Regions from separate parts of the Luteibaculum oceani genome, predicted to be linked through region 1. Evidence: riboswitches for the same ligand, from Rfam matches in the RefSeq annotation. Region 1 holds a riboswitch; the other holds the start of a gene.
The links. A riboswitch is a leader RNA that binds a small molecule or an ion and turns the genes downstream of it on or off. The one in region 1 is predicted to bind S-adenosylmethionine.
Positions count from the first base shown of each region.

Region 2: linked by a shared signal. The riboswitch ahead of FRX97_RS11720 (homocysteine S-methyltransferase family protein) and the one ahead of FRX97_RS02760 (OsmC family protein) in region 1 are both predicted to bind S-adenosylmethionine.

Region 1 covers NZ_VORB01000002.1:162,672-168,422, forward strand. The annotation lists gene thrA (bifunctional aspartate kinase/homoserine dehydrogenase I) at 1-2,119, opposite strand, end outside; gene FRX97_RS02755 (trans-sulfuration enzyme family protein) at 2,121-3,287, opposite strand; gene FRX97_RS02760 (OsmC family protein) at 3,280-3,693, opposite strand; SAM riboswitch class I at 3,779-3,886, opposite strand; gene FRX97_RS02765 (S-adenosylmethionine:tRNA ribosyltransferase-isomerase) at 4,270-5,427, opposite strand; gene FRX97_RS02770 (PLP-dependent aminotransferase family protein) at 5,620-5,751, opposite strand, start outside.
Region 2 covers NZ_VORB01000012.1:42,848-48,598, forward strand. The annotation lists gene metH (methionine synthase) at 1-2,289, opposite strand, end outside; gene FRX97_RS11720 (homocysteine S-methyltransferase family protein) at 2,289-3,302, opposite strand; SAM riboswitch class I at 3,390-3,507, opposite strand; gene FRX97_RS11725 (helix-turn-helix transcriptional regulator) at 3,543-5,030, opposite strand; gene aceB (malate synthase A) at 5,169-5,751, shown strand, end outside.

The DNA of each region.
Region 1 (5,751 bases):
TGGCAATACTTCCCAGTTCAATTTCCTGTTTAAACTCCTTCCTCAAAAGAGATTCTGCCAGGTTAGCGGCATCTTGATTTACCACAAACCCAATTCCGCGTTCTGAGGAAGCTTGTGAAATAAGGCGTACACTGATTTTAGCTTGGGTTAAAACGGAAAAAATCCGTCCGTCTATACCTACATTTCCAAGTAAACCATCACCCTCAATGGCAATTAAAGCAACATCATCCAGGCTCGAAACAGCCTTAATTCCTTTCTCACTTCCCTTTTTCGTAATTAGGGTACCCTCAGATTTAGGATTAAACGTACTCTTAATTCTAAGGGGAATATTGGCTTGCATTAGCGGCAAGATGGTTTTTGGATGGAGTACGTTGGCCCCAAAGTTTGCAAGCTCATTCGCTTGCCTATAACTCATATGCGAAATTCTAACTGCCGTATCTACAAATTTTGGACTCGCACTATAAACACCATCCACATCGGTCCAATTCACAATTTCTTTGGCATTTAAGAAACTGGCAATGAGCGTAGCGGAATAGTTGCTTCCGTTACGACCAAGGGTAATAGTTTTTCCCGTTTCGCTACTTCCTATAAAGCCTGTTACTACCGGAATGTGATTGGGTTTAATGTTTTCAAAAACTGCCAGGGTTGCCGCTTTACTTTTGCTTAGGTTTACCTCAAAATCATCGTATAGTTTATGGGTAAATATTAGTTCTCGGGCATCTAGAGGAGTACTTTTTACACCACTGGAATTAAGAAGAGTTGCAATGGTTTTTGCTGCAATTAGTTCTCCGTAAGAAAGTACTAAGTCGGTAGTGAAATCATCTGCGGTACCAAGGATAGCTATAGCCTCTAGCAATTGTTTTAGCTCTTTTTTCTCCTTAGCGAGTTCAATTTTTACAGGTGCCGTTTGGTAGTCAAAAAAGGCATCTAAATCCTCCTTAAATGAAATCCCAGCTTTGGCTTTTTCTATCAGATCTAATAGATTATTTGTGCTGCTTCCACGAGCAGATACAACTACTGCAATGCTATCCTTTGAGCTTTTGGTCTCGTCCTTTAAGATTTGAATAACCTCTTGGATGGGTTGTCCATTGGCTAGCGATTTCCCTCCAAATTTTAGCACCTTCCACTCGCTGTGATTTGGGGTTTTATCAATAGCGATGAAATTGGATATTGCTAGTGAAAGCTTTTTAGTTTCGGTTAGGAACCCATCGTGGCCATAATCCGATTCTATTTCGTGATAGGTTGCATTTGGAAGGTTTTTTGCCAATGCTTTTTGCAAACGAGTAGGAATTAATCCATCCGAGGAAATGCCAATAACCAATGTGGGGATATCAATTTTTGACAAAGCATGAATTTCACCTCCGCGTCCTCTTCCAATATTGTGACTATCCAAACACTTGGAAAGATAATAGTAGGAGAGCGGCTTAAAGCGCTTTACAAATTTGTCTCCTTGGTATTGAACGTACGAGGCCGCCTTAAATGCGTCGATTTTTTCCTCTTCGTCGGTTTGGGTCTCTATAAACTTATCTATGGTGCGGTAGCTAAGCAAAGCAGCAGATCTAGCAGCACGCATTCCAGACCATCCTCCTGATTCCTTACCAAAACTCCCATCTGCCATTAAGGCCAACCGTTGGGCTTCGTGGATGGCAATTCCCCAAGCCGATTCGCGAGCCGAGGTTGCAACAAGAATTAGATTGTCAACCTTCCCAGTAAAACTGTAGGCGAATTCAAGGGCCTGATATCCTCCAAAAGAACCTCCTATTAGGCAGTTAATATGATTAATTTCCAACTGCTTGGCCAGTAATTGATAAGCATTCGCTAAATCTCTTACTGTAAACTGCGGAAAACTAAGGTCTTTTGGGCTGGAGCTACCGTATGGTGAGCCAATGCTATTAACGCAAATAATAAAGTAATCTTGAGGGTTAAACAGGTAGTCTTCACCAAACAATCCTTTCCACCAATCTAGCACATCACTGTTTGCCGTTAAAGCGTGGAAAGCCCATACAACATTGCTTTTATCCTTATTCAGCTTTCCATAGGTGTGGTAAGCCAATTTTAATTCGTCTAGTTGTTGTCCGTTTTCCAACTTAAACGGACTGTGGTATTTGTAAATATTCATTTTAAATGCTTTTTAAGGCCTGGTCTATGTCAGCAATAATGTCATCAACATGTTCCAATCCAACAGAAAAGCGGATGTAACCTTCGTTAATTCCTTCGGACTTCAATTCCTCTGCCGATAATTTAGAGTGGGTGGTAGAAGCTGGATGGGTGGCTATGCTTCGGCTATCGCCCAAATTGGCGGTGAGACTATGCATGTTAAGCGCATTTAAAAATTTTGCTCCAGCCTTTTGTCCACCGATAATTTCGCATCCAACCAAACCGCCTCCTTTTTTCATTTGTTTTTTGGCTAAATCGTATTGCTCAAAATTGGGTAGGTGAGGATAGATCACCTTAGCAATTTTTGGATGCGACTGTAGATATTCTCCAATTGCTAAAGCATTATCGCAATGTCTATCCATCCTTAATGCTAGTGTTTCTATACTTTTGGATATAACCCATGCATTAAAAGGGGAGAGCGAGGCACCCGTCCTGCGAATAAAATCGTAGCATGTTTTTACAGGATCTGCTTTTCCCACTATGGCGCCTCCTAAAACGCGTCCTTGACCATCCAGGTACTTGGTAGCTGAATGCAAAATAAGATCGGCTCCAAATTTTGATGGTTGCTGAAGGTAAGGGGTAGCAAAACAATTGTCTACCACGAATAACAGTCCGTGTTTTTTACAGAGTTTACCCAAAAATTCAAGGTCTGCCAGTTTCAGCGTTGGGTTAGACGGAGTTTCCAGGAAAAGCATCTTGGTATTGGGCTGTAAAGCCTTCTCCCACGAACTATTGTCGTTAATTACACAGTAGGTGTGCGTAATTCCCGCTTTGGGTAAAATATTGGAAATAATATGGTGGGAGTTTCCAAAAATTGCCGAGGCGGAGAGAATGTGATCTCCTTGTTGTAATAGTGCCGCCATGCTGGTATACACGGCAGCCATTCCAGATGCGGTAGTCAATCCTGCTTCCGTTTGCTCCAAAAGGCACAATTTTCTGACAAGCTCATCGGTATTGGGGTTAGAAAATCTTGAGTAGAGATTCCCGGGAAGGGAGCCTTCAAAAAGTCCAGCGCCTTCCTCAGCCGAATCGAAAGTAAAGGAGGAGGTAAGGAAGATGGGAGCACTGTGCTCTTTATGCTGGGTTTGCGCTAATTGTTCCCGTATGGCTAGGGTTTCGAATTTACTCATTGATAGAGAATTTTGTGAAGATTTCTACGGTTGGGTACAGCATTTTGTATACGGAACAGTATTTATCTCTACTAAGCCCTATAGCACGCTCTACCTTTCTAGGAGGGATATTGCCTTTTAGCTTGTAGTGAATAGTAATGTTTTTAAAAACTTTTGGTACAGCATGTGCTCGGGTACCGGTTACTTGTACGTCGTAATCTTCGGGAATTATTTTTTGCTTTTGCAGGATGTTAAGTACATCGATAAGCATGCATGAACCCAGGGAAACAAGAACCAGTTGCATGGGGCGAAAAGCTGCTACTCCGGGAGACAATTCTTCTCCGGCGCAAAGGGTAATTGTACTGTTTTCGTTTTGAGCGTGGAAGGTAAATTCACCCTCCGTAGATTTTACGATGTTAATCTCCATTCTTGTTCGTTTTTGGGCTTATCAAGAGATGGAGATAAAAAAACCTCTTTCAACTTGCAGTCAAAAGAGGTCTCGGATATCTTCTGACTTATCTTTCCCTAAACCGTGGTTTAGAGTAGGAATTAGCACCTTTTCCCGTAGGATGGTTGCTAAGGTTTCATAGGGCCGTTCCCTCCACCTTTCTTGATAAGCAATTATTTCAAATTATAGTTGTCCACGTTTGGACAGGGCAAATGTATGTAAAATATTTTAGCACCTAGGAGTTAGGTCGCAGCTGGAAGTTAGTTACGGAATTTAGATGATTTGATGAATGGATGAATGGATGAAGTGTTGAATAGTCAATGGTCAATAGTCAATGGTCAATGGTCAATAGACAATGGTTAATAGTCAATGGTTGAGTTGTAAGTGGTTGGGGATAAGGGTTAAAGGTTAAAGGGTTGAAGAGGGATGGGGAGAGATTAGGTCTAAAATAAACCCAATGACACACTTTAGTGAACAGAACCGATTAGAGAAATCCAAACCACTCAACTACTGACTATTAACCACTAACTACTAACCACTAACCAAAAAACAACCCTACCCAGGCAATAAAAGCGAGCTATCCCCATAGCTTAACATACGGTAATCGTGGTCTAGGGCTTCTTGATAAACCTTGCGCCAATCTTCTCCAATGAAGGCTGCTACTAATAAAATGAGGGTGGAGCCTGGCATGTGGAAATTGGTGACCAATCCATCGCAAATGTGAAAGTTGTAACCTGGATATAGAAAGATTTCGGTCTGCCCAGTCAATTTCTCAATTTGCTTTTCTTCCATGTAGGCTAACACCTTGTTGATTGCCTCTTCTTTATATATGGGTTTTAAACGATATGGATCGTCCTTTTTAATGAAAAAATCATTTTCCCCATTATGGAGTTTTACCCCAAACCAGTACAAACTTTCTAGGGTACGCATAGAAGTGGTTCCAACAGCAATTATTTGCTTCGAATTCAGCAAATTTTCTATGCTGCTTTTAGAAATCAGAACCTGCTCGTTATGCATAGGATGCTCCGATATGTCATCCGTTTTTATGGGTTGGAAAGTTCCCGCCGAAACGTGCAGCGTTAGGTATTCTATTTTAACGCCTTTCCCTTTTAATTCCTCTAGAATTTCTTCGGTAAAATGAAGCCCAGCGGTGGGAGCCGCAACGGCGCCATCTATTTTGGAGTAAACGGTCTGGTATCGATTTTTGTCGTTTTCCTCTACCTCTCTTTGGATATAAGGAGGGAGGGGTATTTTTCCAATTTCGGTTAGGATTTCACTAAACGTACAGCCTTCCCAAGTAAATGTAACTTCGTTATCTCCTGTTCGCGTGCTGGTAAAATTTATGCTTTCGTGCTTTAAACTGGTGTTTAAGGCCCATTTTTTTGCATTTCCAATTAAACATTTCCAAGTACAGGTGTTGGTAGTACTCATTACTTCCTCGTGTGCCTTGGAGGGTTTTAATGGCTCCAGAAGAAATATTTCGATTAGGGCACCTGTGGGTTTTCTTAAGAAAATGCGTGCCGGAATTACCTTGGTATCGTTAAAAAATAATGTGGCGTCAGAAGATATTTGCCCAACTAAATCTCTAAACGCTAAGTGTTCTATTATGCCCTTGTTATAGCTCAGTAATTTAGAATTTCCACGCTCTTTTGGTGGATGCTTCGCAATTCGACTATCTGGCAGCGTAAAGTGGTAGTCCTTTAGGTTAAGCATTTTAGGATAACTGGGTTGAAGGGTTATAGGGTTGATGAGTTAAAGGGTTAAGGGTGGAATTGTCAGTGGTCAATGGTCAATGGTCAATGGTGAATAGATGAATGGATTAAAGGATAAATGGATGAAGTGGTTCTCTGAATTGGGTTACCAATTCATTGCTTCATTTTCACATTGATAAATTGTTCCATTTAATTACCCAATGTGTTGCTCTACAAACTCTTTAAATACTGCTTTGTGTTTATCTAAATCCAGATTTGGGGATACCGAAACGCGAGCGATGTAGTCTTTATCCGACTCCTTGGTAGTTCCCTGGGTACTGGTTGC
Region 2 (5,751 bases), on a different contig from region 1:
ACGATCGGCAAGGGCTTTGATCATAATGGAACTGTAATCATCGTGATCCTTTTTAAAAGCCTCTGCTTTTTCATCACAACCAAATCCAGTAGTTACTACAAAGGCCCCACAATAATCCTTTTTACCACTTTCTTTTGGAGCAACAAAATCGGCCAAACTGTAATTAGGCTGCCCTGCAACCTTCTTTATCTGTTGACGCATTTGATTAAATGTGCAGGCAACCCCTCCATCTTCATCATAAATTTCAACATCATCTTTATTGCTATTAGCTGGGAAAATTCCAAAAACTGCTTTGGCTTCCAACCACTTTTCCTCTACAATCTGCTTCAACATTTGTTGTGCATCTGCGTAGAGTTTTTTGGCCTCAACCCCTACAACTTCATCCTCCAAAATATTGGGGAATCTACCGGCCAACTCCCATGTTTGGAAAAATGGAGTCCAGTCTATAAAGGGCAGTAATTCATTTAAATCTTGCTGCTGGATCACCTGTATTCCATTTACCGATGGAGTTTCAGCTTTAAAATTGGTCCAATCAATATCCACTTTATTAGCTTGAGCTTCTTCAAGTGAAATAAGCTTTTCCTTTTTCTTCTTTGCATGATGATAAGCTCTCAACTTCTCGTATTCCTCGGCGATATCATCTTTAAATTTCTTAGCGTCTGAGCCCAACAATTTTGAAGCTGTGGTTACTGCTCTCGAGGCATCTAAAACATGAACTACCCGATTAATGGAATATTCTGGAGCCACTTTTACAGCCGTATGAACCCTTGAGGTTGTTGCACCTCCAATAAGCAAGGGAATATTTAGGCCCCTACGTTCCATTTCTTTGGCAACGAAAACCATTTCATCTAAGGAAGGAGTAATTAATCCAGATAAACCGATGGCGTCCACTTGTTGCTTTTCGGCTTCGTCGAGGATTTTTTCTGCCGGCACCATTACCCCTAAATCCACTACATCGAAATTATTGCATGCTAGCACTACACTAACAATGTTTTTTCCAATATCGTGGACATCCCCTTTTACGGTGGCCATCAGAATTTTTCCTTTGGCTTTTTTACTATCTGGGTTGGGATTGTTCTTCTTTTCTTCCTCTAAATACGGCAGTAAGTAGGCCACGGCCTTCTTCATTACGCGCGCAGATTTCACAACCTGAGGGAGAAACATTTTTCCAGATCCAAACAAATCTCCTACCACATTCATTCCGTCCATTAAAGGACCTTCAATTACCTGAAGCGAGGTCGGGAATTGCTGTCTTGCTGTTTCGGTATCTTCCTCAATAAATTCTAGAATCCCCTTTACCAGGGCATGCTCCAAACGCTTTTCTACGGGCGCCTCTCTCCAAGACAAATCCACCTTACGTTCCTTCTGAGGACCATCCTTTAATTCTTCCGCCATTTCAAGCAGGCGTTCTTCGGCCTTGGGATCTCGGTTTAAAAGCACATCCTCCACACAGTTCAGCAGATCCTTAGGAATATCCTCGTACACTTCAAGCATAGAAGGGTTTACAATCCCCATGGTCATACCCGCCTTTATTCCATGGTATAAAAATGCGGAGTGTATCGCTTCTCTAACCGTATTGTTTCCTCTAAATGAAAACGATACGTTACTTACCCCACCGCTAACATGTGCATGAGGAAGGTTATTTCTGATCCACTTGGTAGCCCTAAAAAAATCTAGTGCGTTATTCCTATGCTCCTCCATCCCAGTTGCTACTGGGAAAATGTTAGGGTCGAAAATAATCTCTTGAGGAGGGAATTTAACTACCTGGGTTAATATGTCGTAGGAGCGTTTACAGATTTCTATTCGTCGCTCGTAGCTATCTGCCTGACCCTCTTCGTCGAAAGCCATTACCACTACCGCAGCGCCAAAACGCTTTATATATTTTGCTTGTTCTATAAAGGTCTTTTCACCTTCTTTGAGTGAAATGGAGTTCACAACGGCCTTACCCTGAACACATTTTAATCCTGCTCTGATGATTTCCCATCGAGAGGAATCTATCATAATAGGAATTCGGGCGATATCTGGTTCAGCAGCGATAAGGTTTAGGAACTTTACCATTGCTTCTACCCCATCAATCATACCCTCATCCATATTCACATCGAGGATTTGGGCTCCGCCTTCAACTTGATCCCGAGCGATTTCTAAGGCCTCATCAAATTTTTCTTCTTTAATAAGGCGTAAAAATTTACGTGAACCAGTTACGTTGGTGCGCTCACCAACATTTACAAAATTGCTTTCTGAGGTTACATATAGGGGTTCTAATCCCGCTAATTGTAGGTAGGTAGTCATTATAATACAGTACTTAAAGCTGGGGAAGCCATTTTTCTGGGTTCGTATTTTGCCGCCAATTCCGCGATGGCCTGAATATGGTCTGGCGTGGTTCCGCAACAACCGCCAATAATATTGATAAGACCTAGGTCTAAAAACTCTTTGATTTGTTTAGCCATAAACTCTGGAGTTTCATCGTAAGCCCCAAATTCATTTGGCAACCCTGCATTGGGGTGAGCGGATATATAAAAGGGTGCATTTTTAGCCAATACCTGGATATACTGTCTTAATTGGCTAGCCCCTAAAGCACAATTTAAGCCCACTGAAAAAAGTGGGAAATGGGATATAGAGATTAAAAAAGCTTCTGCCGTTTGGCCAGATAAAGTTCGCCCACTAGCATCGGTTATCGTTCCTGAAACCATAACGGGAATTTCGCTTCCCATCTCTGTAAAAGCCTCTTCAATTCCGAATAGAGCAGCCTTTGCATTCAACGTATCAAAAACAGTTTCCACCAAAAGCAGGTCAACTCCCCCCTTCATAAGTCCAACCGCCTGTTGACGGTAAGCTTCGGCTAGGGTATCAAAATCTATTGCACGGTATCCAGGGTCGTTCACATTCGGAGAAATAGATGCCGTTTTGTTGGTCGGGCCCATTGATCCAGCAACATACCTAGGCTTGTCTGGTGTTAAGGCAGTGTATTTATCTGCCGCCGCTTTTGCAATTTGGGCACTTTTAATATTGATTTCATCAACCAAATGCTCACAAGAGTAATCCTCCTGAGCTATGGTAGTACCACTAAAAGTGTTGGTTTCTAATATATCGGCACCAGCCGCAAGGTATTCTTCGTGAATTGCTGCGAGGATTTCAGGTCGAGACAACCCAATTAAATCATTATTACCCTTTAATGATTTTTCATGATGCTTTAACTCGGGAGTTCTAAAATCCTCTTCCTCTAATTTATAGCGCTGAATCATGGTACCCATCGCACCGTCTAGCACTAAAATTCGCTGTTTTATAGCCTCTGTAACTTTCATTCTACTTTAAAATTTGGGCATAAAAAAACCCTGTTAACATAAGTCAACAGGGTTTGAATATTTTAGGAGGTTAAAATCAAAACTGTCAACTTATCTGTTTTCCGGTATTTCCGGAAACTGGAATTGGCACCTTCGGGTACGCAGCTGCGTACTTCGGGTTGCCAAGGCTTCATAGGGCCAGTCCCTCTGCCTTTCTTGATAAGTACTAATTAAAGAACTGGGACAAAGATGGGTAAAAAATCAATGCAATTGAGATAGCGCATCTTCGACTTCCATTTTCAGGGATTTTCTTTCTAATATGCTTGGAGGAGCTAACCGATCTTCACAATCCATAGCACAGTTTTCGCAAAGCACATTCACTTGCTTTTTAGCCAATTTAGGGTCGGATAACCAACGCACTTTACGCTTTAGTTTGGCATTAAGATAAATACCCAAACAAGTACTGGTAGCTAATCCTGTGGCCTCGCTAATTTTTCGCCCCATGGATATTACCAAGTAGCAATCGCCATTTTCCACGAATTCAGAAATTTGGCCGTGTGCACTAAATTGTTCTCCCCCCTCATTACCAACAACTTCTTTTAAAGTTTTTAATGCCGACCAGCGCGCACAATAATGTGCTCCCAATTTGGTGGCATGAGGTAAATGCTTTCTATTTAGATGGAGTTCGCGTTCTAAATGCGGAAGTTCCTCTTCTGGTTTTTGATTAAACTTTAAGAAGAAAAGTACATCCAAACCAAATGACTGCGGCAAAATATTGGTCAGCCGGTGAAACAAGGTTTCAGGAGTACACTTCCATTTATCACTAAGCTTCTTTAAATGGCTGGCGTCAAATGTTTCTTGGTCAAACCATAGCCCCAAATCTTTTTCTACCTCCTTTTTCGGCAGCAACAAAGCACCGGCAAAGTATGAAGCCTGTAGGTTTATTAAAATTTGCTGAAAGCTCTTAATTCTTGGCTTCCCGAGTATGGTGTTAACGCGGATGGTCTTTTCTAAATCAAGAACATTAAACCCAAGTTCTTTTGCCAATAAAAATATTTGCTGGGAGGCAGATAATTCTGGTTCTATAAAAAGCTTAGGACCCGATTCCTGTGTGTAATAAGATTTTACCCCTTTCAACAAATCATTACTGCCAAGGGTAGACTTGTCGATTTGGTATGAAAATAAATTGGCTAACAGACGCTCCAATTGCTTATCCGCATCTTTTACAAAGGGATTGAAGTTATGCTGAGCCGCAAATTTCTGGGCTTTTTGTTCTATATCGGGGAAGTAGTTATTGGCAATTTCCTGATAACTGCGCAAGGCTGCTGTATACACCTCACTTTCAGAAATGTTATAATGCCTGGCAATTTCCATAAAAGCACCCAAAAAAGAGGAAGCCTGTGCCGGACTTTTCGACAAGAGCTCCACTATTTGAGTGGTATCTATACCAAACAGACTAAAGGGAATTTGATCGAAAATTTTGGAAGACATCAAGTCACCGAGTGGCGCAAGGTCTTGTTTTAGTTTGGTGGATACCAATTCATCGTATTCCACCTCCAGGGCTTGGGCAAGAGTTATAATCTTCTCGGCCTTCGGATATTTTTTACCCTTCTCAATTTCATTCAAGTAGGAAGCCGACAAACCTGCTTTTTTAGATAAAGCACTTAAGCTAAGCCCTAAACGAGCACGTTCCTGGGCCACTTTTAGCCCAAAAATCAATCTGATTTTATCCTCCGAAGTCGTTCCCATTGCGTCGAAATGCAAACATAGGCAATGCATCTTAGATTTTCAGCTAATTATTATCATTCAGCGAATTGATTTTATTTAGCGAATATTCGCTTGCAAAGATGATTCGCTTTCTGCATATTTGTGTAAATCATTCTAACTATGGATACTACAACCCTAGCCATTAAAGTAAAAGAGACCGTAAATGCACGGCAAGAAGAAATTTTATCTCCCTCTGCTTTAGAGTTTTTAAATGCCCTTCAACAGAAATTCAACCAAAGAAGAATCGATCTTCTAGACTTGCGAAAAGTTCGCAATTTGGAATTCAATAAAGGGTTAACCCCAACCTTTTTACCCGAAACCAAGGGCATTAGAGCAAGCGATTGGAAAGTAGCACCGCTGCCCCAAGACCTTCTCGATCGCAGAGTAGAAATCACGGGACCTGTAGATAGAAAGATGATTATAAACGCCCTCAATTCGGGAGCCAAATGTTTCATGGCCGACTTTGAGGACAGCACCTCACCTACTTGGAAAAACATTGTTGAAGGCCAAATAAATCTGTATGATGCCATCAGACGTCAGATAGACTTTACCGCTTCAAACGGAAAAGAATACAAGCTTTCTGAAAAACCAGCCACCCTTTTGGTGCGCCCAAGAGGATGGCACTTAGAAGAAAAAAACCTGTTAGACGAACAGGGAAATCGTTTTTCTGCTTCGCTAGTTGATTTCGGTTTGTACTTTTTCC